Regions from separate parts of the Streptomyces sp. NPDC004561 genome, predicted to be linked through region 2. Evidence: predicted binding sites of a transcription regulator. Region 2 holds the regulator's gene; each other region holds the start of a gene.
The links. Region 2 encodes HrcA, which represses chaperone genes, less so after heat shock. Its sites were predicted from a motif close to TTNGCACTCNGNNNNNCNGAGTGCNAA; they were not measured.
Positions count from the first base shown of each region.

Region 1 (9,993 bases), on a different contig from region 2:
CGCAGGCCCGCGATGGCGGCCACCTCCTCCTCGGCCGCGGTGAGCCCGGCGAGGATGCCGGAGGCGTGCCGGACCAGGGCCTCGCCGGCCTGGGTCAGCCGCATCTCGCGGCCGCTGCGGACCAGCAGCGGGGTGCCGACCGAGGCCTCCAGGGCCTTCATCTGCTGGCTGACGGCGGGCTGGGTGCAGCCCAGTTCGCGCCCCGCCGCCGAGAAGGAGCCGGTGGTGGCGACGGCGCGCAGGACGCGGAGATGACGGGCCTCGATCACCCTCCAAGCATAAGGGCAGCTTGGAGTCCGCGCCGAATATTCGCTCGACGCTTTGAGGCGCGTCCCGTACCGTGCGGGGATGAAGCTTCTCTCGGTCAACCTCGGCCGGCCGCGGCCGGTGCCGTACACGGACCAGGCGGACGGTCTGACGGGCATCGACAAGACCCCGGCCGACGGCCCCGTACGGGTGTCGGCGCCGGGGCCGAAGGGGGTCGGCGCGAGCGGTCTCGCCGGGGACGCGGTGTGCGACCTGCGCCACCACGGCGGGGACGACCAGGCGGTGTACGCGTTCGCGCGCGAGGACCTCGACGACTGGGAGCGCGAGCTCGGCCGGCCGCTGGCCGACGGCTGCTTCGGGGAGAACCTCACGACGGACGGTCTGGACGTCTCGGGGGCGCTGATCGGCGAGCGCTGGCGCATCGGCCCGGCGGTGGTCCTGGAGGTGACCTCGGGCCGGATCCCGTGCCGCACGTTCCAGGGCCATCTGGGCGAACGCGGCTGGGTCAAGAGGTTCACACGGAAGGGCGCAACGGGTGCCTACCTCCGGGTGATCGAGCCGGGCGAGATACGGGCGGGCGATCCGATCGAGGTCGTGCGCCGGCCGGAGCACGGGGTGACGGCGGCGATGGAGTTCCGCGCGACCACCACGGAGCGGGAACTGCTGCCCCGGCTGCTCGCCGCGGCCGATGCCCTGCACCCGGAGGCGCTGGCCGCGGCCCGCAAGTACGTCGCGGCCCAGGCACGCTGAGGGCCTGTCACCGGCCAGCGGACGCCGTCGCTCCGGGTCACTACCCTTGGGCCATGACAACGGCTCTGATTACGGGATCGACCGCGGGCATCGGTGCCGCGTTCGCACGGCGGCTGGCGGCCGACGGGCATGACCTCGTCCTGGTGGCCCGGGACACCCGGCGGCTGCGCGAGCAGGCGACCGAACTGCACGACCGGCACGGCATCGAGGCGGAGGTGCTGACCGCCGACCTGTCCGAGGACAAGGGCATCGAGACGGTCGCGGACCGGCTCGGCGACCGGAAGAACCCGGTCGACCTGCTGGTCAACAACGCCGGCTTCGGCAACAAGGGCCGCTATCTGGACGTCTCGATGGCGGACGAGCTGAAGATGCTCAAGGTGCACTGCGAGGCGGTGCTGCGGCTGACCTCGGCGGCGGCCGAGGCGATGCGGGAGCGCGGCCGGGGCGGGGTCGTCAACGTCGCGTCCGTGGCGGCCTTCGTGCCCCGGGGCACCTACGGGGCGTCCAAGTCGTGGGTCGTGCAGTTCACCCAGGGCGCGGCGAGGGACCTCGCGGGCAGTGGGGTTCGTCTGATGGCCCTGTGCCCCGGCTTCGTGCGCACGGAGTTCCACCAGCGGGCCGGGATGGGCACGGACAACATCCCGGGCTGGATGTGGCTCGACGCCGACAAGCTGGTCGCGGCGGCCCTCGCCGACCTCGCGCGCGGCAAGTCGCTGTCCATCCCGGACCCCCGCTACAAGGCGCTGATGGGCCTGGTGAAGGTCACCCCGCGCGGGCTGATGGGCGGCATCAGCTCCAGGACCGGGCGCAGGTACGGGCCGCAGTAGCCGCGGTGGCGGGCGGGTGCCGCCGGCGGTCCGGTGGGAAGATGAGCGTGACACAACCGGACCAGGGGGGCCGGAGGCGGCGTCATGACCTTCGTACAGCTCATCGAGTGCAGGACGAGCCGGCTGGACGAGATGAACCGGCTCATGGACGACTGGGTCACACAGACCAAGGGAAGGCGCACGGCGACGCACGCCCTGGTCGCCAAGGACCGCTCGGACGCGGCCCACATCGTCGAGGTGGTGGAGTTCCCCTCGTACGAGGAGGCGATGCGCAACTCGAACCTCCCGGAGACCGACAAGATCTTCCAGGAGCTGGTCGCCCTGTGCGACGAGATGCCGACGTTCACCGACCTGGACGTCGTGCGCGACGAGCGGCTGGCCGAGGACACGGTGCGGCGGTTCTTCGGGGCGCTGGCGACCGCGGGTGAGCTGCCTCCGCTCAACGACCTGCTGGACGAGGACATCCACAGCCACGACCCGGTGAACCCGCAGGACACCATCGGCCTGGACAACGCCCGCTCCGAGTACCGGATGTGGCGCGCAGCCTTCGACTTCGCGTTCACGGTCGAGGACGTGCTCGCCCAGGACGACCGGGCCTGCGCACGGTGGTCCTGGAACGCCACGCACCGGGGCGACTTCCTGGGGATCGGCGCCACCGGCAGGCAGGTCGCCATGACCGGGATGACGCTGTTCCGCTTCGCCGACGACGGCAAGATCGCCGAGATCTGGTGGCACGAGGACCAGCTCGGGCTGATGCAGCAGCTGGGCGCGCTAGACGAGTTGGAGCAGTAGCGGCCGGACCACCGGGCCGCAAAACCGCTTTGCCCCCGGGGAACGCACGAAGGCCCGGCACCGTGCCGGTGCCGGGCCTTCGTTCAGGCGCGCAAGCCTCAGTGGGCGTGGCCGTGACCGTGGCCATGGCCCGCGGCCTCCGGCTCCTCTTCCTTCTTCTCGACGACCAGGGTCTCGGTCGTGAGCAGCAGGGAGGCGATGGAGGCGGCGTTCTCCAGGGCGGAGCGGGTGACCTTCACCGGGTCGATGACGCCGGCCTTGACCAGGTCGCCGTACTCGCCGGAGGCGGCGTTGTAGCCGTTGCCCTTCTCCAGCTCCGCCACCTTGGAGACGATGACGTAGCCCTCGAGGCCGGCGTTCTCGGCGATCCAGCGCAGCGGCTCGACGGCGGCGCGGCGGACGACCGCGACACCGGTGGCCTCGTCGCCGGTCTTGCCGAGGTTGCCCTCCAGGACCTTGACGGCGTGGACCAGCGCGGAGCCACCACCGGAGACGATGCCCTCCTCGACCGCGGCGCGGGTCGCGGAGATGGCGTCCTCCAGACGGTGCTTCTTCTCCTTCAGCTCCACCTCGGTGGCGGCGCCGACCTTGATCACGCACACGCCGCCGGCCAGCTTCGCGAGGCGCTCCTGGAGCTTCTCGCGGTCCCAGTCGGAGTCGGTGTTCTCGATCTCGGCCTTGATCTGCGCGATGCGGCCGGTGAGCTCCTCCTGCTTGCCGGCGCCCTCGACGATCGTGGTGTCGTCCTTGGTGACGGTCACGCGGCGGGCGGAGCCGAGCACGTCGATGCCGACCTGGTCGAGCTTGAGGCCGACCTCCTCGGAGATGACGGTGGCACCGGTGAGGATCGCCATGTCCTGGAGCATCGCCTTGCGGCGGTCGCCGAAGCCGGGGGCCTTCACCGCGACGGCGTTGAAGGTGCCGCGGATCTTGTTGACGACCAGGGTCGACAGGGCCTCGCCCTCGACGTCCTCGGCGATGATCAGCAGCGGCTTGGAGGCACCCGACTGGATGACCTTCTCCAGCAGCGGCAGCAGGTCCTGGATGGAGCCGATCTTGCCCTGGTTGATGAGGATGTAGGGGTCGTCGAGGACGGCCTCCATGCGCTCCTGGTCCGTCACGAAGTACGGGGACAGGTAGCCCTTGTCGAAGGCCATGCCCTCGGTGAAGTCCAGCTCCAGACCGAAGGTGTTGGACTCCTCGACGGTGATGACACCGTCCTTGCCGACCTTGTCCATCGCCTCGGCGATCAGCTCGCCGACCTGCTGGTCCTGGGCGGACAGCGCGGCCACGGCGGCGATGTCGGACTTCTCGTCGATCGGGCGGGCCGAGGCGAGCAGGTCCTCGGAGACGGCCTTGACGGCGGCGTCGATGCCCTTCTTCAGGGCGGCCGGGGAGGCGCCGGCGGCGACGTTCTTCAGGCCCTCGCGCACCAGCGCCTGGGCGAGCACGGTGGCGGTGGTGGTGCCGTCGCCCGCGATGTCGTTGGTCTTGGTCGCCACCTCCTTCACCAGCTGCGCGCCGAGGTTCTCGTACGGGTCCTCGACCTCGACCTCACGGGCGATCGTGACACCGTCGTTGGTGATGGTGGGAGCGCCGAACTTCTTGTCGATGACGACGTTGCGGCCCTTGGGGCCGATCGTCACCTTCACCGTGTCGGCCAGCTTGTTGACGCCGCGCTCAAGGGCGCGACGGGCGTCCTCGTCGAACTTCAGAATCTTCGCCATGACAGCGGAAGCCCTCTCGGAAATCTGTGGGTACAAAGACAACTGCGCCCCGGGCGCCCGGCTTCGTTATCGGTCGCGGGGGCCAGGGGCGCAGCTTCAGAAGCAAAGGTTTGCTTCGAGGTGGAACTACTTCTCGATGATCGCGAGCACGTCGCGAGCCGAGAGGACGAGGTACTCCTCGCCGTTGTACTTCACCTCGGTGCCGCCGTACTTGCTGTAGAGGACGACGTCGCCGACCTTGACGTCGAGCGGAAGACGCTCGCCGTTCTCGAAACGGCCCGGGCCCACGGCGAGGACGGCGCCCTCCTGGGGCTTCTCCTTCGCGGTGTCCGGGATGACCAGGCCAGAGGCGGTGGTCTGCTCGGCGTCGAGCGGCTGGACCACGATGCGGTCCTCGAGCGGCTTGATGGCAACCTTGGAGCTGGTGGTCGTCACGATCCGACCTCCCCCTTCGGAGATCTCACGGGGTTAACTGTCTGAGGTGGCGACCAGGTGGATCCGTCGTCGCGGGTGCCGGACCTGCCCGTCGCGTGTTGGCACTCTCCAGGGGGGAGTGCCAGAGCCGAGACTATGACCGCGATTAGCACTCGGTCAAGCGGAGTGCCAATGCCGTGCGGCGCGTCGCCGCGTCCGGGCCGCCCGAGCGCGTTTCGCGCCGGACCGACGGACGGGCCGGCCCCCTACAGGTAGTCCTCGAGACGCCCCACCGTGAGCCCCCGCTGCTGGACCCTCCGCAGCACCCACGCGGTGCGTTCCCCGAGGGACGGGCCCGTCCCCTCGTCCGGGCCGACCAGGACGATGTCGCCGGGGCGCAGCCGGTGCGGGCCCCGGCTGTAGACGAGGTCGGCCCGGGTCAGGGCGGCGCGCCAGAGGACGACCGTGGAGATGCCGCAGTCGGCCGCCGCGCGCAGGGTGGTCGTGTCGTACGTGCCGTGGGGCGGCCGGAAGAGGCGGGGGCGGACGCCGAGGCCGGAGCGGAGGCGGTCCTGCTGGCCGCAGATCTCGGCGCGCTGGCCGGAGTACGGCAGTCCGGCCAGGGCGCGGTGGCGCAGGGCGCGGTTCTGGATGCCGGCGCCGGCCGCGCGCAGGGCGGCGAAGCGGTCGGGGCCGGCGACGCGGCCGGTGAGGAACACGGTCAGGGGAAGCTGGAGTTCGCGGACCATGGTGACGAAGCGGGGGTCCTCTTCGACGCCGTCGCCGTAGGTGAGGAAGACGACCCGGTCGTGGGTGGGGACATGGTCCACGACCGGGGGCAGGACGTCGTCCCCCGGGTGTGCCGAGAGGGGACGGGTGGTGTGCACCGGGGGCCGGGCGAGCGGCTCGGTCAGGCCCCAGTGGCGGTAGGGCTGGACGGGGGCGGGGCCGTGCGGGCGTACTCCCTCGGCCGCCTTCTTGCCCAGGCGTTCGATGGGGTCGACGGACTGGGCGCAGCCCGCGAGGAGCAGGGCCGAGGCGAAGGCCGCGGCGAGGCCCCGCGCCCGCCTCACAGGTAGTCCTCCAGGCGGGCCACGGCGTAGCCCTCGCGCGTGACCTTGTTCAGGAAGCGGCGCATGTCGTCCACCATCGTGCCGTCCCAGTCGCTGCGGCCCCGGAAGTGGGTGAGGACGATGTCGCCGCGGCGCAGCTGCTGGTCGTCCTCGCGGTACTCCCAGTGGTCGACGTACACCTCCTCGTTCCAGATCGGCGCGTACTTGATGCCGCAGGACTTGGCGGCGACCAGGGTGTCCTGGTTGTAGTTGCCGTAGGGCGGGCGGAAGACCTTCGGGCGCTTGCCGAACTGCTTCTGCATGATGTCCTGCATGTCGCAGATCTCGTGCTTCTGCTCCTCGTAGGACAGGCCCGGCAGGTAAGGGTGGTGCAGGGTGTGGTTGTTGAGGGTGTTCCCGTAGGACTGCGCCTTGCGGAAGTAGCCGTAGTCGTCCTTCACCAGGTAGTTGCTGAGGAAGGCGGTGTACGGGATCTTCAGGTCCCGCATCATCTGCAGGAACCGGGGGTCCTTCTCCGAGCCGTCGTCGATGGTGAGGAAGACGACCTTGTTCGTGGTCGGGACGGTGGTGAAGACGGGCGGCAGATCCCAGTCGCCCTGGTGGTCCACCTCGAATCCGGCGCGGGCGGTGATGTGGGGCTTCGTGGCGGGTGGCGGCGGGGGTGTCAGGGGGACCTGTGCCAGTCCCCAGCGCTTGGCGGCGGCGACCAGGCGGGCGTGTTCGGCGGCCTGGAGGGCCCGGGGGTCCGGGGCCGCGGGGGCGGCTCCGCCCTGGCCGGGTGCCGGGCGGGCGGCGGTGGTGGCGGCGCCGGAACAGCCGGTGACGAGGACGGTGGAAGCCAGGACGGCGGCCCCGCAGCCGAGGGCGGCCTTCCGCGCCCGCACCCGTGCCCGACTTTTGTCATTTTGTACTACTACTCGCATGGTGCCGGATCCTCCCAGGCAGCGGCCCGGAACCCCGGCCGACACCACCGTCCGCGGGCGCACCGTCCACCGACTGGCCCACAATGACCCGGTGAACGACCTCGCTCTGCTCCTCACCCCCGAAGGCCGTGCCCTCCTCGACGAGGTCCGCGACACCGCCCCGGCGGACGAACTCGCCGTCGCCACCCGGCTGCGCCGGGACCACCCGGCCGAGCTGGTGTCGGCCGCGCTGGGCCAGGCCCGGCTGCGGCAGCGGGCGGCGGCGAAGTTCGCCGCGGCGGACGCCGAGCGGATGTTCTTCACGCCGAACGGGGTCGAGCAGTCGACGCGGGCGAGCGTGGCGACGTACCGGGCGGAGCGGTTCAGGGAGCTGGGCGTGACCTCGGTGGCCGACCTGTGCTGCGGGATCGGCGGGGACGCGATCGCGCTGGCGCGGGCCGGGATCCGGGTGCTGGCCGTGGACCGGGACCCGCTGACGGCGGCCGTGGCGCGGGCGAACGCCGGGGCGCTGGGGCTCGGCGAGCTGATCGAGGTGCGGGAGGCCGACGTCACGGACGTGGACACCGCCGGCCACGACGCGGTGTTCGTGGACCCGGCGCGCAGGGGCGGACGCGGCAGGATCTTCGATCCCGAGGCGTACTCGCCGCCGCTGTCCTGGGCGGTGTCCGCCGCCCTGAAGGCGCCCCGAGCCGCCCTGAAGATCGCCCCGGGCGTCCCGCACGAGGCGGTGCCCGCGGAGGCCGAGGCCGAGTGGATCTCCGACGGCGGCGATGTGAAGGAGGCCGTGCTCTGGTTCGGCACCGGGGCGCCGGGCGGGGTCCGCGCCACCTTGCTGCCGGGCCCGCGCACCCTCAACGGACGGGGGCTGCCCGACCCCGAGGTCCGGCCGGTGGGGCGCTACCTGTACGAGCCCGACGGCGCGGTGATCCGCGCGCACCTGGTCGCCGAGGTCGCCGAGGAGGTCGGCGGCGGGCTGCTCGACGCGACCATCGCGTACGTCACCGCCGACGGGCTGCACCCCACCCCGTACGCCTCCGCCTACGAGATCACCGATCAACTCCCCTTCAACGTGAAGAAGTTGAGGGCCCTGCTGCGGGAACGCGAGGTCGGCACGCTGACCGTGAAGAAGCGCGGGTCGGCGGTCGAGCCGGAGGAGCTGCGCCGGAAGGTCAAGCCGCAGGGGCCCAACGCGGCGACCGTGTTCCTCACCCGGGTCGCGGGGGCGCCGACCATGCTGATCGGGGCCCCCGCGGCGACCGCTCTGCCGTGAGGCACTGCCGGTCAGGCGGGGTCCGGGAGATCGGCGAGTCTCGTCAGCAGCAGCCGGCGTTCCCTCTCGTTCCGGGTCTGTTCCGCGGCCCGGCCGAGTTCCTCGCGGGCCTCCGCCGTACGCCCGAGCCGGGCCAGCAGGTCGGCGCGGACGCTCGGCAGCAGGTGGTAGCCGCGCAGCGCGGGATCGGCCGCGACGGCGTCGACGATCGCCAGCCCGGCCCGCGGGCCCTCGGCCATCGACACGGCCACCGCGCGGTTGAGTTCGACGACCGGGGAGGGCGCGCGGGCCGCGAGCAGACCGTAGAGGGTGGCGATCGTCGCCCAGTCGGTCTCCTCGTAGGTGTACGCGTGCGCGTGGCACGCGGCGATGGCCGCCTGGAGGGCGTAGCGGCCGGGGGCGCCGGTGGCCGTGGCGTCGGTGCGGGCGAGGGCCCGGACGCCGCGGGCGATGAGCATGCGGTTCCAGCGGCGGCGGTTCTGGTCCTCCAGGAGCACCGGGCTGCCGTCGGGGGCGGTGCGGGCGGCGGTGCGGGAGGCCTGGAACTCCAGCAGGGAGGTCAGGCCGTGCACCTCCGGCTCCTTGGGCATCAGCGCGGACAGCACCCGGGCCAGCCGCAGCGCGTCCTCGCACAGGCCGGGGCGCAGCAGGTCGTCGCCGGCGGTGGCCGCGTACCCCTCGTTGAAGATCAGGTAGATGACGTCCAGGACGGAGCCCAGACGGGCCTCGCGGTCGGGTCCGTACGGCACCTCGAAGGCCACGTTCCTCGTGGCGAGGGTGCGTTTGGCGCGGACGATGCGCTGGGCGATCGTCGGCTCCGGGGCCAGGTACGCGCGGGCGATCTCGGCCGTGGTCAGACCGCCCAGCAGGCGCAGGGTGAGCGCGATGCGGGCCTCGGGGGACAGCGCCGGGTGGCAGGTGGTGAAGACGAGCCGGAGCAGGTCGTCGTCGATGTCGTCGGGGTCGGCGGGCTCCTCCGGCGGGACGGCCGTGGACAGGTCCCGGCCGATCTCGGCGAGTTTGCGGGCGTAGGTCTCGCGCCGCCGGATCAGGTCGACGGCACGGTGCCGGGCCGTGGCCATGAGCCAGGCGCCGGGGTTGTCGGGCACACCGTCGCTGGGCCACCGTTCCAGGGCGGCGACCAGGGCGTCCTGGGCCAGTTCCTCGGCGATGCCGACGTCCCGGACGATCCGGGCCACGCCGGCGATCACCCGTGGCGACTCCAGGCGGTAGACGGTCTCGATCGCGTGCGCCGCGGAGGGCGTTGCGGTGGGCTGCGGTTCCACAGCCCACCATGCAACACCCCCGCACGGCCCGGCGCCATCTCAGCCCTCGGCGATCTCGCGCACCTCGCAGGTCACGGTCCAGTAGTCCTCGTGGACCTGCAGGAACCGCTTCGTCCACTCCAGGGCCTCGGCCCGGTCCTTGCACTGCATGATCGCGTAGCCGCCGACGACCTCCTTGGACTCGGTGAACGGCCCGTCGGTCACGGAGATCCGCCCGCCCTCCCAGTGGACCTGGGTGCCCTGGGCGGACGGGGTGAGCCCGGCGGTGTCGAGCATGACGCCGGCCTTGGTGACCTCCTCGATCAGCTTCCCCATCCGCTGCATCAGCTCCTCGCTGGGGCCCTCGGCGGGAACGGAGGACTCGTCGATCCGCACGAGCGACAGGTAGCGGGGCATGGTGACTCCTTCGGTCGGGCGGCGGGGCCTGTCCCCGCTGCTCACCCGTGCGTCGAACGGCGGACGCCCGGATCGACACACGCGCCGGAAATTCCCGGGATTTTTTTCCGGGCCCGCGGAGGACGCCGTCACGGGCCCGGGCGGAACGCCGCTCCTCCAGCCCGAAGCCGAGGGGTCTTCGAGAGTTTCGAACCGCTGGACGGCGGCCGTGCTCGACCGCACCACCAGGCTCGTCGCCGGTTCCACCCGGGTCGCCGCCCGCTCCTCC
Region 1 is NZ_JBSGDB010000110.1:10,791-20,783, reverse strand. Features, by position in the region: gene ACWEN3_RS16995 (LysR family transcriptional regulator) at 1-269, opposite strand, end outside; gene ACWEN3_RS16990 (MOSC domain-containing protein) at 349-1,017, shown strand; gene ACWEN3_RS16985 (SDR family NAD(P)-dependent oxidoreductase) at 1,071-1,844, shown strand; gene ACWEN3_RS16980 (ester cyclase) at 1,929-2,636, shown strand; gene groL (chaperonin GroEL) at 2,735-4,363, opposite strand; gene groES (co-chaperone GroES) at 4,490-4,798, opposite strand; gene ACWEN3_RS16965 (polysaccharide deacetylase family protein) at 5,044-5,850, opposite strand; gene ACWEN3_RS16960 (polysaccharide deacetylase family protein) at 5,847-6,773, opposite strand; gene ACWEN3_RS16955 (THUMP-like domain-containing protein) at 6,865-8,043, shown strand; gene ACWEN3_RS16950 (RNA polymerase sigma factor) at 8,055-9,329, opposite strand; gene ACWEN3_RS16945 (YciI family protein) at 9,369-9,725, opposite strand; partial or broken gene ACWEN3_RS16940 (substrate-binding domain-containing protein) at 9,927-9,993, opposite strand, start outside.
Region 1: the regulator HrcA is predicted to act here: its motif matches at 4,944-4,970, upstream of groES (co-chaperone GroES).

Region 2 (9,993 bases):
GACCTACACCAGCGAGACCCTCGACCTCAGGCCCGGCGACAGCCTGCTGTGCGTCACCGACGGGGTGACCGAGCGGCGCTCCGGCTCCCGCCAGTTCGACGACGGCGACGGGCTCGCCCACGCCCTGTCCGGCTGCGCCGGGCTCAGCGCCGAGCTGATCGCGGAAAGGATCCGCCGCCTCGTGCACGAGTTCGGCGGGGGCCTGCCCGAGGACGACCTGGCGCTGCTGGTGCTCCAGGCGGAGTGACGGCGCCGGTGCTGGACAATGGAGGGCATGCCCTCCGCACTCCCCGACGGCGAGCCCGTCCCCGACGACGGCGCGCTGCCCGCGTCCGCGCTCGCCGGGGCCGCCGCCCGCCCGCTCGGCTTCTACCTGCACGTCCCGTACTGCGCGACCCGCTGCGGCTACTGCGACTTCAACACCTACACCGCGACCGAGCTGCGCGGCTCGGGCGGGGTGCTGGCGTCCCGCGACAACTACGCGGACACCCTCGCCGACGAGGTCCGGCTCGCCCGCAAGGTGCTCGGCGACGACCCCCGCCAGGTCCGCACGGTCTTCGTCGGCGGCGGCACGCCCACGCTGCTGGCCGCCGACGACCTGGTGCGGATGCTGGGGACCGTCCGCGACGAGTTCGGCCTGGCGCCGGACGCGGAGATCACCACGGAGGCCAACCCGGAGTCGGTCGACCCGGCCTACCTCGCCGCGCTGCGCGAGGGCGGCTTCAACCGGATCTCCTTCGGCATGCAGAGCGCGAGGCGGCACGTGCTGCGCGTGCTGGACCGCACCCACACCCCGGGCCGCCCCGAGGCGTGCGTGGCGGAGGCGCGGGCGGCGGGCTTCGAGCACGTCAACCTCGACCTGATCTACGGCACGCCGGGGGAGAGCGACGACGACTGGCGGGCCTCCCTCGACGCGGCGATCGGCGCCGGCCCCGACCACGTCAGCGCCTACGCGCTCATCGTCGAGGAGGGCACCCAGCTCGCCCGCCGCATCCGCCGGGGCGAGGTCCCGATGACCGACGACGACGTCCACGCCGACCGCTACCTGATCGCCGAGGAGACCCTGTCCGCGGCGGGCTTCTCCTGGTACGAGGTCTCCAACTGGGCCACCTCCGAGGCCGGCCGCTGCCTGCACAACGAGCTGTACTGGCGGGGCGCCGACTGGTGGGGCGCCGGGCCCGGGGCGCATTCGCACGTGGGCGGCGTGCGCTGGTGGAACGCCAAGCACCCGGGCGCGTACGCGGCGGCCCTCGCCTCCGGCCGCTCACCGGGCGCCGGCCGGGAGCTGCTGTCCGACGAGGACCGCCGGGTGGAGCGGATCCTGCTGGAGCTGCGGCTGCGCGAGGGCGTACCGCTGGCGCTGCTGAAGGAGGACGGCCGCACGGCGTCCCGCCGCGCGCTCGCGGACGGGCTGCTGGAGTCCGGCCCCTACGACGAGGGGCGCGCGGTGCTCACCCTGCGGGGACGGCTGCTGGCGGACGCGGTGGTGCGGGACCTGGTGGACTGATCGCACCACCGGGTGGGGCCGGCGCGGTCCGAGGACGGCGGCCCGGGGTCACTCCGGCGCGGTGACGAAGTCGATCAGCTGCTCCACCCGCCCCAGCAGCTCCGGCTCCAGGTCCTTGTACGACCGCACCCCGGACAGGATCCGCTGCCAGGCCGCGCCGGTGTTCTCCGGCCAGCCCAGGGCCCGGCACACCCCCGTCTTCCAGTCCTGGCCTCGCGGGATCACGGGCCAGGCCGGGATGCCCAGGGACGAGGGCTTCACGGCCTGCCAGACGTCGATGTAGGGGTGGCCGACGACCAGGGCGTGGTCGCTGGTGACCGACCGGGCGATGTGCCACTCCTTGGTGCCCGGCACCAGATGGTCCACCAGGACGCCCAGGCGCGCGTCGGGCCCCGGGGCGAAGTCCTCGATGACGGCCGGCAGGTCGTCGACGCCTTCCAGGTACTCCACGACCACGCCCTCGATGCGCAGGTCGTCGCCCCAGACCCGCTCGACCAGCTCGGCGTCGTGCCGGCCCTCGACGTAGATGCGGCCGGCGCGGGCCACGCGCGCGCGGGCGCCCGGCACGGCGACCGAACCGGAGGCCGTGCGGGTGGGCCGCGCCGGGCCGGAGGCGGGCCGTACCAGGGTCACCACACGGCCCTCCAGCAGGAAGCCGCGCGGCTCCAGCGGGAACACCCGGTGCTTGCCGAAGCGGTCCTCCAGGGTCACCGTGCCCGCCTCGCAGCGGATCACCGCGCCGCAGAACCCGGTGCCGGGCTCCTCCACCACCAGGCCCGGCTCGGCCGGCACCTCGGGCACGGGCTGCGGCTTCTTCCAGGGGGGAGTCAGGTCCGAGGTGTACTGGCGCATTCGGATGACGATAGGAGAACCCGTACGGCCGCGCTCACGACACGCCGAAGCGCGCGGCCAGGGTGTCCCGTTGCCGCCGTACGAAGTCGGCGTCCACCACCGCCCCGTGACCGGGCACGTACAGCGCGTCCTCGCCGCCGAGCGCCAGCAGCCGGTCCAGGGCGTCCGGCCAGTGGGACGGCACGGCGTCCGGGCCCGCCTGGGGCTCGCCGGACTCCTCGACCAGGTCGCCGCAGAAGACCACCTCGCGGGGACCCGGCACGCACACGGCGAGGTCGTGGGCGGTGTGGCCCGGGCCGACGTTGGCCAGCAGCACCTGCCGGCCGGGGCCGAGGTCGAGGGTCCGCTCGCCGGAGACCAGGTGCTGGGGCGCGGCGAGGGCGTCCACCGCCTCGTCCGCGTCCGCCACCGGGAGACCGTTGCGGACCGCGTCCAGGCGCAGCTCCTCCCGCTCGCGGGTGAGGACCGCGTCGACGCCCACCGCCGCGTACACCCGCGCCCCGGCGAACGCGGCGGCGCCGAAGACGTGGTCGAAGTGGGCGTGGGTCAGCGCGAGATGGGTCACACGGCCGCCGGTCAGCTCCTCGGCCCGGGCCCGCAGCCGGGCGCCTTCGGCCAGACTCGACCCGGCGTCCACCATCAGTGCCGTACCCTCGCCGAGGACCAGCCCGGCCGTGCAGTCCCAGCCGGGCAGCCGGCACCGCCCGACCCCGGCCGCCAGCCGCTCCCACCCGAGCTCTTCCCAAGTCACCGTCATACCGCGACGCTAGCCGTACGAGCAGCTGGGACGGCACCGACCTTGCCCGGGGAGTACCCCACGGCCGTACACTGGCCGGGGAAGACTGGCACTCACATACGAAGAGTGCCAAGCAGGACGAACCGCGGGACAGAGGGGACGACGACGTGCTGGAGGTGCGCGCGAATGCTGAGTGAACGCAGGCTCCAGGTGCTGCGCGCCATCGTCCAGGACTATGTCGGCACCGAGGAGCCCGTGGGCTCCAAGGCCCTCACCGAGCGGCACAACCTCGGCGTCTCCCCGGCGACCGTCCGCAACGACATGGCGGCCCTGGAGGACGAGGGGTACATCGCCCAGCCGCACACCAGTGCGGGGCGCATCCCCACCGACAAGGGCTACCGGCTGTTCGTGGACAAGCTCGCGGGCGTCAAGCCGATGACCGCGCCGGAGCGCCGGGCGATCCAGAACTTCCTCGAGGGCGCCGTCGACCTCGACGACGTCGTGGCCCGCACGGTGCGGCTGCTCGCGCAGCTGACCCGGCAGGTCGCCGTCGTGCAGTACCCGTCCCTGACCCGGTCCACCGTGCGGCACGTGGAGCTGCTCTCGCTCGCGCCCGCGCGGGTGATGCTCGTGCTGATCACGGACACCGGCCGGGTCGAGCAGCGGATGGTCGACTGCCCGGCGCCGTTCGGCGAGGCGTCCCTGGCGGACCTGCGCGCACGGCTGAACAGCCGGGTCGCGGGCCGTCGCTTCGCGGATGTGCCGAAGCTGGTCGAGGACCTGCCCGACGCCTTCGATGCCGAGGACCGCGGTACGGTCTCCACGGTGCTCTCCACTCTTCTGGAGACACTCGTCGAGGAGAACGAGGAGCGGCTGATGATCGGCGGCACCGCCAATCTGACCCGCTTCGGGCATGACTTCCCCCTCACGATCCGGCCCGTCCTGGAGGCCCTCGAGGAGCAGGTCGTGCTCCTCAAGCTCCTCGGCGAGGCGAAGGATCCGGGCGTGACCGTGCGTATCGGGCACGAGATCGCCCACGAGGGACTCAACTCCACCTCCGTGGTGTCGGTCGGCTACGGTTCGGGCGGCGAGGCGGTTGCCAAGCTCGGCGTGGTCGGACCGACCCGCATGGACTACCCAGGAACGATGGGAGCGGTACGCGCAGTGGCACGGTACGTCGGACAGATCCTGGCGGAGTCGTAAGTGGCCACGGACTACTACGCCGTTCTCGGCGTGCGCCGCGACGCGTCGCAGGAAGAGATCAAGAAGGCCTTCCGTCGGCTCGCCCGCGAGCTGCACCCGGACGTCAACCCGGATCCGAAGACCCAGGAGCGGTTCAAGGAGATCAACGCCGCTTACGAGGTGCTGTCGGACCCGCAGAAGAAGCAGGTCTACGACCTCGGCGGCGACCCGCTGTCCCAGTCGGGCGGCGCGGGCGCGGGCGGCTTCGGGGCCGGTGGCTTCGGCAACTTCTCCGACATCATGGACGCGTTCTTCGGCACGGCGTCGCAGCGCGGCCCGCGCTCGCGCACGCGGCGCGGCCAGGACGCGATGATCCGGATCGAGGTCGAGCTGGACGAGGCGGCCTTCGGGACGACCAAGGACATCCAGGTCGACACCGCGGTCGTCTGCAACACCTGCAACGGCGAGGGCGCGGCCCCGGGCACCACCGCCCAGACGTGCGACATGTGCCGCGGCCGCGGCGAGGTGTCGCAGGTGACCCGGTCCTTCCTGGGCCAGGTCATGACGTCCCGGCCCTGCCCCCAGTGCCAGGGCTTCGGCACGGTCGTGCCGACCCCGTGCCCGGAGTGCGCGGGCGACGGCCGTGTCCGCTCGCGGCGGACCCTGACCGTGAAGATCCCGGCCGGTGTCGACAACGGCACCCGCATCCAGCTCGCCGGCGAGGGCGAGGTCGGCCCCGGCGGCGGTCCGGCCGGCGACCTGTACGTCGAGATCCACGAGCTGCCGCACTCGACCTTCCAGCGGCGCGGCGACGACCTGCACTGCACGGTCACCATCCCGATGACCGCGGCGGCGCTCGGCACGAAGGTGCCGCTGGAGACGCTGGACGGCCTGGAGGACGTCGACATCCGGCCCGGGACCCAGTCCGGCCAGTCGATCCCGCTGCACAACCGGGGCGTCACGCATCTGCGCGGCGGCGGCCGGGGTGACCTGATCGTCCACGTCGAGGTCCAGACCCCGACCAAGCTCGACCCCGAGCAGGAGCGCCTGCTGCGCGAGCTGTCCAAGCTGCGCGGCGAGGAGCGGCCCCAGGGCCAGTTCCAGCCGGGTCAGCAGGGGCTGTTCTCGCGGCTGAAGGATGCCTTCAACGGGCGCTGACGCCGGGTGGTGTGGCGGCCGGGGGTCCGGGGGTCGGCCCCCGGGCAGGCGCAGTCAGCCGGGTCAGCAGGGGCTGTTCTCGCGGCTGAAGGACGCCTTCAACGGGCGCTGAGAGGACCGCCGGTCGGTGAGGTTGCCCCTGGCTTATGCCAGGGGAAGCCCGGATTCGGACTTGTGCAAAGGACGTGACAACATGCGGTCATGTCCTCCGCGCTGACCGATCTCTTTCCCCACCCGATCGTGCAGGCCCCCATGGCGGGCGGTGTCTCCCTCCCGCAGCTCGCCGCCGCCGTATCCGAGGCCGGTGGCCTCGGCTTCCTCGCCGCCGGGTACAAGACCGCCGACGGCATGTACCAGGAGATCAAGCAGCTGCGGGGGCTCACGGGCCGCCCGTTCGGCGTGAACGTGTTCATGCCGCAGCCCGCCAACGCCGAGTCCGGCGCCGTGGAGATGTACGCCCACCAGCTGGCCGGCGAGGCCGCCTGGTACGACACCGAGCTGGGCGATCCGGACAGCGGCCGGGACGACGGTTACGACGCCAAGCTCGCCGTCCTCCTCGACAACCCGGTGCCGGTGGTCTCCTTCCACTTCGGCGTGCCGGGCGGGGACGTCCTGGACAGGCTGCGCCGGGCCGGCACCGTCACCCTGGCCACCGCCACCACCGCCGAGGAGGCCGTCGCGGTGGAGCGGGCGGGGGCGGACGCGGTGATCGCACAGGGCGTGGAGGCCGGCGGTCACCAGGGCACGCACCGGGACATCCCTGACATCGACGGCTCCGGCATCGGCCTGCTGTCGCTGGTCGCGCAGATCCGGGAGAGCGTGCGCATCCCGGTCGTCGCCGCGGGCGGCATCATGCGCGGCGGCCAGATCGCCGCCGTCCTCGCCGCGGGCGCGAGCGCGGCCCAGCTGGGCACCGCCTTCCTCGCCACCCCCGAGTCCGGCGCCCAGGACGTGCACAAGCTGGCGCTCACCAACCCCCTGTTCGTGCGCACCGAGTTGACCCGGGCGTTCTCCGGCCGACCGGGGCGCGCACTGGTCAACCGCTTCCTGCGCGAGCACGGCCCGTACGCCCCCGCCGCCTACCCGGAGCTCCACCACCTCACCGTCCCGCTGCGCAAGGCCGCTGCCAAGGCCGGGGACGCGCAGGGCATGGCGCTGTGGGCGGGCCAGGGCCACCGGCTGGCCCGGGAGCTGCCGGCCGGACGGCTGGTGGAGGTGCTGGCCGACGAACTCGCCGCCGCCCGGACAGCGTTGTCGGCCGGGGGAGGCCTGCGATGACCGCGCCGGTGTTCGTCGTCGAGCACTTCGACCCGGACGGCGACCGCTATGTCCTGGACGGTCCCGAGGGCCGCCACGCCGTCTCCGTCAAGCGGCTGCAGTCCGGCGAGGAGGTCGTCCTCACCGACGGCGCCGGACGCTACGCCGTGTGCGAGGTGATCGGCAGCGAGGGCAAGGACCGGCTGATCGTCCACATGAGCGGGATCTCCGAGGAGCCGGCGCCGAGCCCGCGCATCACCGTCGTCCAGGCCCTGCCCAAGGGCGACCGGGGCGAACTCGCCGTCGAGACCATGACGGAGACCGGCGTCGACGCCATCGTGCCGTGGCAGGCGGCCCGTTGCATCACCCAGTGGAAGGGCGACCGGGGGCTGAAGGCCCTCGGCAAATGGCGGGCCACCGCCCGGGAGGCCGGGAAGCAGTCCCGGCGGGTCCGCTTCCCCGAGGTCGCGGACGCGGCGACCACCAAGCAGGTCGCCGCACTTCTCGCCGAAGCCGACTTCGCCGGGGTGCTCCACTCCGACTTCGAGCACGAGAGCCGGCCGCTGGCCACCGCCGAACTCCCCGCCGAGGGCCGGATCGTGCTGGTCGTCGGCCCGGAGGGCGGTGTCTCGCGCGACGAGCTGGCGCTGTTCGAGGAGGCGGGCGCGCGGGCGTACGTGCTGGGTCCTACCGTGTTGCGCACATCCACCGCCGGCACCGCCGCCGCGGCCCTTCTGCTGGGACGCACCGGCCGCTGGTCCTGACACACCTGGGGGACGCCATGGAACTCGCCCAAGTCCGGCTTCTGGTCACCGACTTCGCCGCCTGCTACCGCTTCTACGCCGATGTCCTCGGCCTCAAGCCGCAGTCCGGCGCGGCGCAGGGCCCGTACGAGAAGTTCAGCCCGCACGCCGGCTCCGCGGGCATCGCCCTGCAGGACCGGGCGATGATGGCCCGGGTGCTGGACGAGCTGGGCGAGACCGCCACGGGCCACCGCTCCCTGGTGGTGCTGCGCGTGGACGACCTCGACGCCTACTGCGCGGAGATCACCGCCCGCGGCACGGCCCTGCTGCACGGCCCGGTCCTCATGACCGACCGGATGCGGGTGGCCCACCTCAAGGACCCGGAGGGCAACCTGGTCGAACTCCAGGAGTGGCTGCTGCTGCGCGGCTGACGCGCACCCGGCCACCGCCCGGCGGGTGAGTGGCCGTATGCGGCCTTCCGCTTCGTGCGGGTCGGTGGCACGCTGCCGTGCATGGGGGCTTTGGGACGGATTCGGCGCGGGACGCGCGGGACACGGGCGGTGGCCGTCGTGGGGCTGGTCGCGGCGGCCGGCGGCGCCATGGTGGCCTGCCGGCCCGACGACCTCGGCTCGGCGAGCGTCGCCTACACCACCGACACGACCGCGACGGCCCGGCTGAAACAGCAGCACGTGGACGTCAGTTGGCTCACCTGCACCGGCGGTTACGGCAGAGGCGGCACGTCGGCGAGGACGCCCTCGCCGACCGAGACCACCGTCGTCTCCGTCGACTGCCAGGGGGAGACCAAGGACCGGCGGAAGATCACCGTCACCGGCGAGGTGACCAAGGCCGTCGACGGGGCCTGTGTGCGCGGGAACCTGACGGCCAGGGTCGGCGGCAGACAGGTGTTCCACGTCAGCGGGCTCGGCGACTGCAACGCCACGCCCGGCCCGACGTACCGCCCGCCCACCTACCGGCCCGGCGGCGGACAGCCGACCGTGACGGTCACCGTCACCCGGACCGTCTGGTGCAAGGGCGACCCGACCTGCTGGCCCGCCCAGGGCAAGTGATCGGAAAAGAGGGGCGGGGAGCGCCACCGCTGCGTACAGTGACGGGGTGACTCAGGGCGCTGCGACAGGAACCTCCGGCTACCTCCGATTCCCGCACCTGCACGGCGACTTGGTGACCTTCGTCGCCGAGGACGACGTGTGGCTGGCACCCCTCGACGGGGGCCGGCCCTGGCGGGTCAGTGCCGACAACGTACCGGTGAACCATCCCCGCATCTCGCCCGACGGCACCGCCGTCGCCTGGACCTCGACCCGCGACGGCGCCCCCGAGGTGCACCTCGCGCCGGTCGCCGGCGGCCCGGCCAGGCGGCTGACGCACTGGGGCAGTTGGAAGACCCAGGTGCGCGGCTGGACCCCGGACGGCGAGGTCCTCGCGGTCAGCACCGCCGGCCAGCCCAGTCTGCGCCGCACCTGGGCCCGTGCCGTCCCGCTGGACGGCGGACCCGCGGCCACCCTGCCGTACGGGCCCGTCGGCGACGTCGTGCGCGGCCCGCACACCGTGCTGCTGTCCGCGCCGATGGGCCGCGAGGCCGCCTGGTGGAAGCGGTACCGCGGCGGAACCGCCGGCCGGCTGTGGATCGACCGCGACGGCGACGGCGAGTTCGTGCGCCTGCACGAGGACCTGGACGGCAACATCGAGTACCCGCTGTGGGCCGGCGACCGGATCGCGTTCCTCTCCGACCACGAGGGCACCGGCGCCCTGTACTCCTCCCACGCCGACGGCTCCGACCTGCGCCGGCACACGCCCCTCGACGGTCACTACGCCCGGCACGCCGCCACCGACGGCAGCCGTGTCGTCTACTCCAGCGCCGGCGAACTGTGGCTCCTGGACGACCTCGACGGCGCGGAGCCGCGCCGCCTGGAGGTCCGGCTCGGCGGGCCCCGCACGGACCTGCAGCCCTTCCCGGTGAACGCCTCCCGCTGGTTCGGCTCGGCCGCCCCCGACCACACCGCGCGCGGCAGCGCGGTCGCCGTGCGGGGCACCGTGCACTGGATCACCCACCGCTCCGGCCCGGCCCGCGCGCTCGCCGCGCGGCCCGGCGTGCGCGCCCGGCTGCCCCGCACCTTCCGCGCGGAGGGCGAGGAGTGGGTGGTGTGGGTGACGGACGCCGAGGGCGAGGACGCCCTGGAGTTCGCGCCCGCCACCGGCGTCGCCGTCGGCGCGACCCCGCGCCGGCTGGCCGCGGGACGACTCGGCCGGGTCCTGGAACTGGCGATGGCCCCCGACGGCAGCCGGGCCGCCGTCGCCTCCCACGACGGCCGGCTGCTGCTGGTCGAGCGGGAGACCGGCGAAGTGCGCGAGGTCGACCGCAGCGAGGACGGCGACGTGAGCGACCTCGCCTTCTCGCCCGACTCGGCCTGGCTCGCCTGGAGCCACCCGGGAGCGCGCCCGCTGTGCCAGCTGCGCCTCGCCAACACCACCGATCTGTCGGTCACCGAGGCGACCCCGCTGCGCTTCCAGGACTACGCGCCCGCCTTCACCCTCGACGGCAA
Region 2 is NZ_JBSGDB010000075.1:1,167-11,159, forward strand. Features, by position in the region: partial or broken gene ACWEN3_RS13095 (PP2C family protein-serine/threonine phosphatase) at 1-247, shown strand, start outside; gene hemW (radical SAM family heme chaperone HemW) at 275-1,507, shown strand; gene ACWEN3_RS13105 (DUF3097 domain-containing protein) at 1,556-2,359, opposite strand; gene ACWEN3_RS13110 (MBL fold metallo-hydrolase) at 2,394-3,116, opposite strand; gene hrcA (heat-inducible transcriptional repressor HrcA) at 3,282-4,298, shown strand; gene dnaJ (molecular chaperone DnaJ) at 4,299-5,435, shown strand; gene ACWEN3_RS13125 (nitronate monooxygenase) at 5,637-6,713, shown strand; gene ACWEN3_RS13130 (16S rRNA (uracil(1498)-N(3))-methyltransferase) at 6,710-7,456, shown strand; gene ACWEN3_RS13135 (VOC family protein) at 7,474-7,866, shown strand; gene ACWEN3_RS13140 (hypothetical protein) at 7,948-8,502, shown strand; gene ACWEN3_RS13145 (S41 family peptidase) at 8,612-9,993, shown strand, end outside.

Region 3 (8,435 bases), on a different contig from region 2:
TGCGGTGCTTGCGCTCCTTGAGCTCCACCTCGGTGGCGGCGCCGGCCTTGATGACCGCGACACCGCCGGCGAGCTTCGCCAGGCGCTCCTGCAGCTTCTCGCGGTCGTAGTCCGAGTCGCTGTTCTCGATCTCGGCGCGGATCTGGTTGACGCGGCCGGCGACCTGGTCGGACGAGCCGGAGCCGTCGACGATGGTGGTCTCGTCCTTGGTGATGACGACCTTGCGGGCGCGGCCCAGGAGGTCCAGGGTCGCGTTCTCCAGCTTGAGGCCGACCTCCTCGGAGATGACCTCGCCGCCCGTGAGGATGGCGATGTCGCCGAGCATGGCCTTGCGGCGGTCACCGAAGCCCGGGGCCTTGACGGCGACGGACTTGAAGGTGCCGCGGATCTTGTTGACGACCAGGGTCGACAGGGCCTCGCCCTCGACGTCCTCGGCGATGATCAGCAGCGGCTTGCCCGACTGCATGACCTTCTCCAGGAGCGGGAGCAGGTCCTTGACCGAGGAGATCTTGGAGTTGGCGATGAGGATGTACGGGTCCTCCAGCACCGCCTCCATGCGCTCCATGTCGGTCGCGAAGTAGGCGGAGATGTAACCCTTGTCGAAGCGCATGCCCTCGGTGAGCTCGAGCTCCAGGCCGAAGGTGTTGCTCTCCTCGACGGTGATGACGCCTTCCTTGCCGACCTTGTCCATGGCCTCGGCGATGAGCTCGCCGATCTGGGTGTCGGCGGCGGAGATGGACGCGGTGGAGGCGATCTGCTCCTTGGTCTCGACGTCCTTCGCCTGCTCCAGCAGGGCGGCGGAGACGGCCTCGACGGCCTTCTCGATACCGCGCTTCAGAGCCATCGGGTTGGCACCGGCGGCGACGTTGCGCAGGCCCTCCTTGACCAGGGCCTGGGCGAGCACGGTCGCGGTGGTCGTACCGTCGCCGGCGACGTCGTCCGTCTTCTTGGCGACTTCCTTGACCAGCTCGGCGCCGATCTTCTCGTACGGGTCCTCGAGCTCGATCTCCTTGGCGATGGAGACACCATCGTTGGTGATCGTGGGGGCGCCCCACTTCTTCTCGAGGACGACGTTGCGACCCTTGGGGCCGAGCGTCACCTTGACGGCGTCCGCGAGCTGGTTCATGCCGCGCTCGAGGCCGCGCCGCGCCTCCTCGTCGAACGCGATGATCTTGGCCATGTGAAGTGGTCCCTCCAGGACTGGGGGTGATTCCTTCGGACCGCGCCCGCGCCCGCGACGGACGGCTCGCCGACCCGGTGGTTCCTTGCCCCACCCGGCCCGCGGGCCTCACCGACCCGGTCCTTCGTTGTCACTCTCACCTTCAGAGTGCTAACGCCAATGATTAGCACTCGGCATGGTCGAGTGCAAGCGCCCGAGGGTGGTAGGGGGCCGCCGTCAGCCGCGCGCGAACACGGAGGGGCGGCGGGCACGCCGAAGGGCCCGCACCCTGTGCTGGTGCGGGCCCTTCGGCACAAGAAACGTTCAGGCGCTGAGGCGAACCATGTCGGCCTGCGGGCCCTTCTGGCCCTGCGAGATCTCGAACTCCACCCGCTGGCCCTCTTCCAGGGTGCGGTAGCCGTCCATCTGAATGGCGCTGTAGTGGACGAAGACGTCCGCACCACCGTCGACCGCGATGAAGCCGTACCCCTTCTCCGCGTTGAACCACTTGACGGTGCCCTGAGCCATGCCCAACTCCCCTATTACTGGCCCTTGCACAGATCCACACTTCGCGGACCCGGGTCAGACCTCACCCCCCATGGGACGGGGGCGTGCGCCGGAACGCGTCGACCGCGGCTGAATGTATCTGTCCAACTGCCGTCTGCAACAGGTCAATCGGACGAGAATTCTGGACGAGCCAGGCCCGGAATGTGCTGAGAATTCGCCCGACTTCAGGGCAAGTCGGGCCCCATAAAAGCCACAAAAGCCGCATAAAACCCGTGCACTTTGGCTACTTCTTATCGGGCTTGCGGCATGAATCCAGGGCTTCCGGTTGGCACTCCGGGAGCGCGTTCCCCAACTGTACCGCGCTCAATCACGCTGAATTGCCCCCTCCGCTTCTCTCACGGAGGGGGCAATCGCATGAACATTCGGTAACCGCTGTTACCGACGGTAATGTTCAGTCATCCGGTCAGCCGCCGGCGACGGCCGGGATGATGGAGACGCCCGCGCCGTCCGGGGTCACGGTCTGCAGGCCCTGCTCGAAGCGCACGTCGTCGTCGTTGACGTAGACGTTGACGAACCGGCGCAGCCTGCCCTGGTCGTCCAGCACCCGGGCGGCGATCCCGGTGTGGTTCTTCTCCAGGTCCTCGATGACCTCGGAGAGGGTCGCCCCCTCGGCGGCGACCTCGGCCCGGCCGCCGGTGTAGGTGCGCAGGATGGTGGGGATGCGAACGGTCACGCTCATGCGAGGCCAGCCTCTCGGAAGGAGTCCAGGGTCGGGCGGATGGTGGCGGTGAGGCCGGTGCCGGCCACCGCGTCGAGGGTCTTCAGGCCGTCGCCGGTGTTGAGGACGACCGTGGTCTTCGCCGGGTCCAGCACGCCGTCCTTGACCAGCTTGCGGGTGACGCCGACGGTCACACCGCCCGCCGTCTCAGCGAAGATGCCCTCGGTGCGGGCCAGCAGCTTGATCGCGTCGACCACCTCGGCGTCCGTCACGTCCTCCACGGCACCGCCGGTGCGGCGGGCGATGTCCAGGACGTACGGCCCGTCGGCCGGGTTGCCGATCGCGAGGGACTTGGCGATGGTGTTCGGCTTCTGCGGCCGGACCACGTCGTGCCCGGCCTTGAAGGCGGTCGACACCGGCGAGCAGCCCTCGGCCTGGGCGCCGAAGATCTTGTACGGCCTGTCCTCGACCAGACCCAGCTTGATCAGCTCCTGCAGCCCCTTGTCGATCTTCGTGAGCTGCGAGCCGGAGGCGATCGGGACGACGATCTGGTCGGGCAGCCGCCAGCCGAGCTGCTCGCAGATCTCGTACGCCAGGGTCTTGGAGCCCTCGGCGTAGTAGGGCCGCAGGTTGACGTTGACGAATCCCCAGCCCTCGCCGGCGGGGTCGCCGATCAGCTCGGAGCAGAAGCGGTTCACGTCGTCGTAGTTGCCCTCGATGCCGACGAGTTCGCCGCCGTAGACCGCGGCCATGACGACCTTGCCCTGCTCCAGGTCGTGCGGGATGAACACGCAGGAGCGGAAGCCGGCGCGGGCGGCGGCGGCGCCGACGGCGCCGGCCAGGTTGCCGGTGGAGGAGCAGCTGAGCGTCGTGAAGCCGAAGGCGCGGGCGGCCTCCAGGGCCTGCGCGACGACGCGGTCCTTGAAGGAGTGCGTCGGGTTGCCGGAGTCGTCCTTCACGTACAGACCGCCGGTCACGCCCAGCTCGCGCGCCAGGTTGTCGGCCTTGACGAGCTGGGTCCAGCCGGGGTTGATGTTCGGCTTGCCGGCCACGTCCGCGGGGACGGGCAGCAGCGGCGCGTAGCGCCAGATGTTCGCGGGTCCCGCCTCGATGCGCCGACGCAGTTCCTCGGTCTCGTAGGCCGAGAAGTCGTACGCGATCTCCAACGGGCCGAAACACTCCTCGCAGGCGAACAGCGGTCCGAGGGGTACCCGGTGACCGCACTCGCGGCAGCTCAGGGCAGCGGCCGGACCGAGGTCCACAGTGGGATTGCTGGTGCTTGCAACTGTCTGCACAGCCATGGAGGCGAGGCCCTTTCTCCTCATCTTCCTCACGACGCATCTCGCCGTGAGACGGATTTGGCACCTTCCCTAGCCGGGAGCCTCGCTCGGAAAGACGAGAAACCGGCTGGAGGGTTGCCGGGGCTTCATCGGGCCGTGTCCCTCTGCCCCTCTGGATGAGCTGTATGTGGTTGTCAACGCGGGCGACCCCCGACATGCGATGGTCATCGGCGTTGTTCAAGACTGTAACCGAAGGCCAGGACAGTTGAGATAGTCGTCCGAAGCGCGAGACAACCGTGAGGAGCCGCAGACCGTGCTGGAAGAAGTCGAGCGCTGGCTGAGCACCCGCTCCTGGTCCGTGTCCGATCGCCCGCTGCACCTGGTCCTCGCCGCCAAGCAACGCACGGGTCACACGATCAGCGTCGTACTGCCCGCGCTCAACGAGGAGGAGACCGTCGGCGACATCGTCGCCGTGATCCGGCGCGACCTCGTGGAGCGGGTCCCGCTCGTAGACGAGATCGTCGTCGTCGACTCCGGTTCCACCGACCGCACCTCCGCGGTCGCCGCCGCCGCGGGCGCGCGGGTCGTCCACCGCGACGACATCCTGCCCCGCATCCCCGCCGTTCCGGGCAAGGGGGAGGTCCTGTGGCGCTCCCTCCTCGTCACCACCGGGGACATCGTCTGCTTCATCGACGCCGACCTCAGGGAGTTCTCCTCCGACTTCGTCTCCGGGATCGTCGGCCCCCTGCTGACCGACCCCGAGGTGGATCTGGTCAAGGCCATGTACGACCGCCCGCTCGCCGGATCGGCGGGGCAGGGCGGCCGGGTCACCGAGCTGATGGCCCGGCCGCTGCTGAACATGCACTGGCCGCAGCTGGCCGGCTTCGTGCAGCCGCTGGGGGGCGAGTACGCGGCCCGGCGCTCGCTGCTGGAGCAGCTGCCCTTCCCGGTCGGCTACGGGGTGGAGCTGGGCATGCTGGTCGACGCGCTGCACCTGGCCGGCCTGGACGCGCTGGCCCAGGTGGACGTGGGGGTGCGCAAGCACCGGCACCAGGACGGGCAGGCGCTGGGCCGGATGGCCGCCGCCATCTACCGCACGGCGCAGCTCCGGCTCGCCCGCGGGCACCTGATCCGCCCCTCGCTGACCCAGTTCGAGCGGGGCGAGGACGGCTTCGAACCGCGCACCTACTCGGTGGACACCGAGGAGCGGCCGCCGATGACCGAGATCGCGGAGTACGCGCACCGCCGGGTGGCGTGAAAGTGGAGGTACGGCCGTATACGGCCGCCTTCCGGGGTGGTCCGTACGTTTGAGCGTTTCCGGGCCGGGCTAGGTTGAGGACCATGGCTTCCACGCACGGTGCAGAGGTGCTGGTCGCGTCCAATCGCGGCCCGGTTTCGTACGAAGTGCGCCCCGACGGTGCGGGCGGCTCGCTGCACGCCAAGCGGGGTGGCGGCGGGCTGGTCTCGGGGCTGTCGGCCATCGGGCCGGACACCGACGCGGTGTGGGTGTGCGCAGCGCTGAGCGACGGCGACCGGGAGGCCGTGCGGCGCGCGGGCGGCGGGCTGCTGCCGGCCGAGGACACCGGCGGGCAGCGGGTGCGGATGCTCGACATCGACGCCTCCGTGCACGCCGACGCGTACAACGGCATCGCCAACTCGGTGCTCTGGTTCGTCCACCACATGCTGTACCAGACGCCGCTGGAACCGGTCTTCGACGCGGAGTTCCGCCGGCAGTGGGCCGCGTACGAGGCCTACAACCGGGTCTTCGCCGAGGCGCTGGCCGAGGAGGCCGCGGACGGCGCCGCCGTGCTGATCCAGGACTACCACCTGGCCCTCGCCCCGCGCATGCTCCGCCAGCTCCGCCCCGACCTGCGCATCGGCCACTTCTCGCACACCCCCTGGGCCCCGCCGGACTACTTCCGGCTGCTGCCGGACGACATCGCGGCCGAGCTGCTGACCGGCATCCTGGGCGCGGACCGGGCCGCCTTCCTCACCCGGCGCTGGGCGGACGCGTTCACGGACTGCTGTCACGCGGTGCTGGGGCCGGGGATCCCCTCGGGCACCCGGATCGGGGTGCACGGGCTGGGCGCGGACGCGGACTTCCTGCGGAAGCGGGCCCACGAAGCGGACGTGGACGAGCGGATGGCCGTGCTGCGGCGGGAGATCGGCGAGGGGCGCCGGACGATCGTGCGCGTCGACCGCACCGAGCTGTCCAAGAACATCGTGCGCGGGCTGCTGGCGTACCGGCAGCTGCTCGACGACCACCCCGAGTGGCGCGAGCGCGTGGTGCACCTCGCGTTCGCGTATCCGTCGCGGCAGGACCTGGCCGTGTACCGCGACTACACGGCCGGGGTGCGCCGGGTGGCCGAGGAGATCAACACCCGGTACGGGACGGCCCGCTGGACCCCGGTGGTCCTGCATGTGAAGGACGACTTCGCGCGGTCGCTGGCCGCGTACCGGCTCGCCGACGTGGCACTCGTCAACCCCATCCGGGACGGCATGAACCTGGTCGCCAAGGAGGTCCCGGTCGTCTCCGACGAGGGGTGCGCGCTGGTGCTGTCGCGGGAGGCGGGGGCGTTCGAGGAGCTGGGCGACGACGCGATCGTGGTGAACCCGTACGACATCCGGGGGACGGCCGAGGCGCTGCACACGGCGCTGAACATGCCGGCGGGCGAGCGGGCGGAGCGGTCGAAGCGGCTCGCCGCCGCGGCCACCGCGCTGCCGCCCGCCCAGTGGTTCCTGGACCAGCTGCACGCGCTGGAAGGTCAGTCCAGCTGAGCCGCGAGGCTCCTCAGCAGCCGTACGACGCCCTCCGGGCCGTCCACCACCAGGTCGGCCCTTTCGGCCAGTTCGGTGACCTCCGTGCTGCCGCTGCAGACGAGCAGGCCGGGCAGGCCGTCGGAGCGGAGTTTGTCGATGGCGGCGAAGGCGGGCAGGTCGCCGAGGTCGTCACCGGCGTAGAGGACGGACTCGGCGCCGGTGGCGCGGACGTGGTCGAGGAGGGCGACCCCCTTGTCCATGCCCGGCGGGCGGAGTTCGAGGACCATGCGGCCGGGTTCGACGATCAGGCCGTGCCGGGTGGCGAGGTCGGTGAGCGGGCCGCGCAGGGCCTCGAAGGCGGCCTGCGGGTCCTCAGCGCGGCGGGTGTGCACCGCGACCGCCCGGCCCTTCTCCTCGATCCAGGTGCCCTGCCAGGCGCCGACCCGGTCGAGGACGCCGGGCAGCTCCGCGCGGACCGCGGCGACGCCGGGGTGCGGGGCGGGCGCGGTGACGGTGCCGGTGACCGCGTCCCAGCGTTCGGCGCCGTAGTGGCCGAGGACGGTCAGGTGCTCCAGGCCGGCGACGCCCGCGAAGCCGCCGTGGCGGACCGCCACGCCGGCGGGCCGGCCGGTGATCACTCCGACGGAGGCCACCTTCGGGGCGAGCGCGGCGAGCGCGGGGACGGCCCCGGGGTGGGCTCGGGCCTGCTCGGGGTCGGCGACGATCGGGGCGAGCGTGCCGTCGAAGTCGAGACCGACCACCGCGGTGCGGGGCCTCGCGAGCAGCGCGGCGAGCCCCTCGCGGCCGGCCCGGGTGGTGGGGGTCGGCAGGGGGCCCGGCGGGTCGGTCGGGTCCGTTGTGTCCGTCGTATGGGTGCCCATACGGCGACACTATCCGCGCGGGGCCGCCCTCACTCCTCATCGCTCGGAGCGCCGTGCCTCGCGGACCCGGCGCAGGCGGTTCACCGTCACCGGGTCGTGCGCCAGCGCCCGCTCGTCGTCCAGCAGGGCGTTGAGGAGCTGGTAGTAGCGGACCGGGGCCAGGCCCAGCTCCTCGCGTATCGCCCGCTCCTTGGCGCCGGGGCCGGTGAAGCCCCGGCGCTCCAGCTGGAGGATCGCCTTCTCGCGGCTGCCCAGTTCCATGCCCGCCACCGTAGCGCCGGGCACCGACAACCGGCTCAGCCGGCGTTGCTGCTGTCGACGGCCGTGGCGCTCGCCTCCAGGCTGGTCAGGACGCCGGACGGGCTGCCGCCGGGGGCGACGGCCTGGCCGATGTCCTTCTTCACGGCCGCGCTGACCGACGCCCAGGAGGTCTTGCCGACGGGGTACAGCTCGGAGGTGGGCAGCTGGTCCAGGAAGGGGTGCAGGGCCTTGTCGGGGGCCGCGTCCGACGCGCTCATCGTGTCGGACGCGGAGCCGGTCACCGGGAGCAGGCCGTACTCGCGGGAGAAGTCGAGGACGTTCTTCTCGTTGTAGACGAAATTGAGGAAGTCGCCGGTCTGCTCGGCGTGGCCGTTCTGCTTGAAGGCCATCATCCAGTCGGCGACGCCCATCGAGGCCCTGGCCTTTCCGGTGCGGCCCGGCATGGGCACCATGCCGAAGTCCACGCCCTTCTTCTCGGCCTGCTGGATCAGCGTGGGGTGCCCGTTGAGCATGCCGACCTGGCCGTCGGCGAAGTCCGCGAAGGCGTCCGCGCGGTTGAGCTTGCCGGGCTCGACGGGGCCGGTCAGGCCCTTGCCGACCAGCTGGTCCCTGAGCCAGGTGAAGGTCTGGACGTTCTGCGCGGAGTCGATCGTGTAGGTGCCGACGTCGTCGGTGTAGCCGGTGCCACCGTTGTCGCCGCTCAGCAGCCACTGCATGGTCTCGGCCTGGGCCTCCTCGGGGCCGAGCGGCAGCGCGTAGGGGTACTTCACGCCCTTGGCCTTGAGCGCCCTGGCGTCGGCGGCCAGCTCGTCCCAGGTGGTGGGCGGGGCGATGCCGGCCTTGGCGAACAGGGTCTTGTTGTAGAAGAG
Region 3 is NZ_JBSGDB010000084.1:14,812-23,246, forward strand. Features, by position in the region: gene groL (chaperonin GroEL) at 1-1,180, opposite strand, end outside; gene ACWEN3_RS14205 (cold-shock protein) at 1,484-1,687, opposite strand; gene ACWEN3_RS14210 (MoaD/ThiS family protein) at 2,130-2,405, opposite strand; gene thrC (threonine synthase) at 2,402-3,685, opposite strand; SAM riboswitch class I at 3,703-3,847, opposite strand; gene ACWEN3_RS14220 (glucosyl-3-phosphoglycerate synthase) at 3,978-4,922, shown strand; gene ACWEN3_RS14225 (alpha,alpha-trehalose-phosphate synthase (UDP-forming)) at 5,006-6,442, shown strand; gene otsB (trehalose-phosphatase) at 6,430-7,305, opposite strand; gene ACWEN3_RS14235 (DUF3263 domain-containing protein) at 7,342-7,566, opposite strand; gene ACWEN3_RS14240 (extracellular solute-binding protein) at 7,602-8,435, opposite strand, start outside.
Region 3: the regulator HrcA is predicted to act here: its motif matches at 1,344-1,370, upstream of groL (chaperonin GroEL).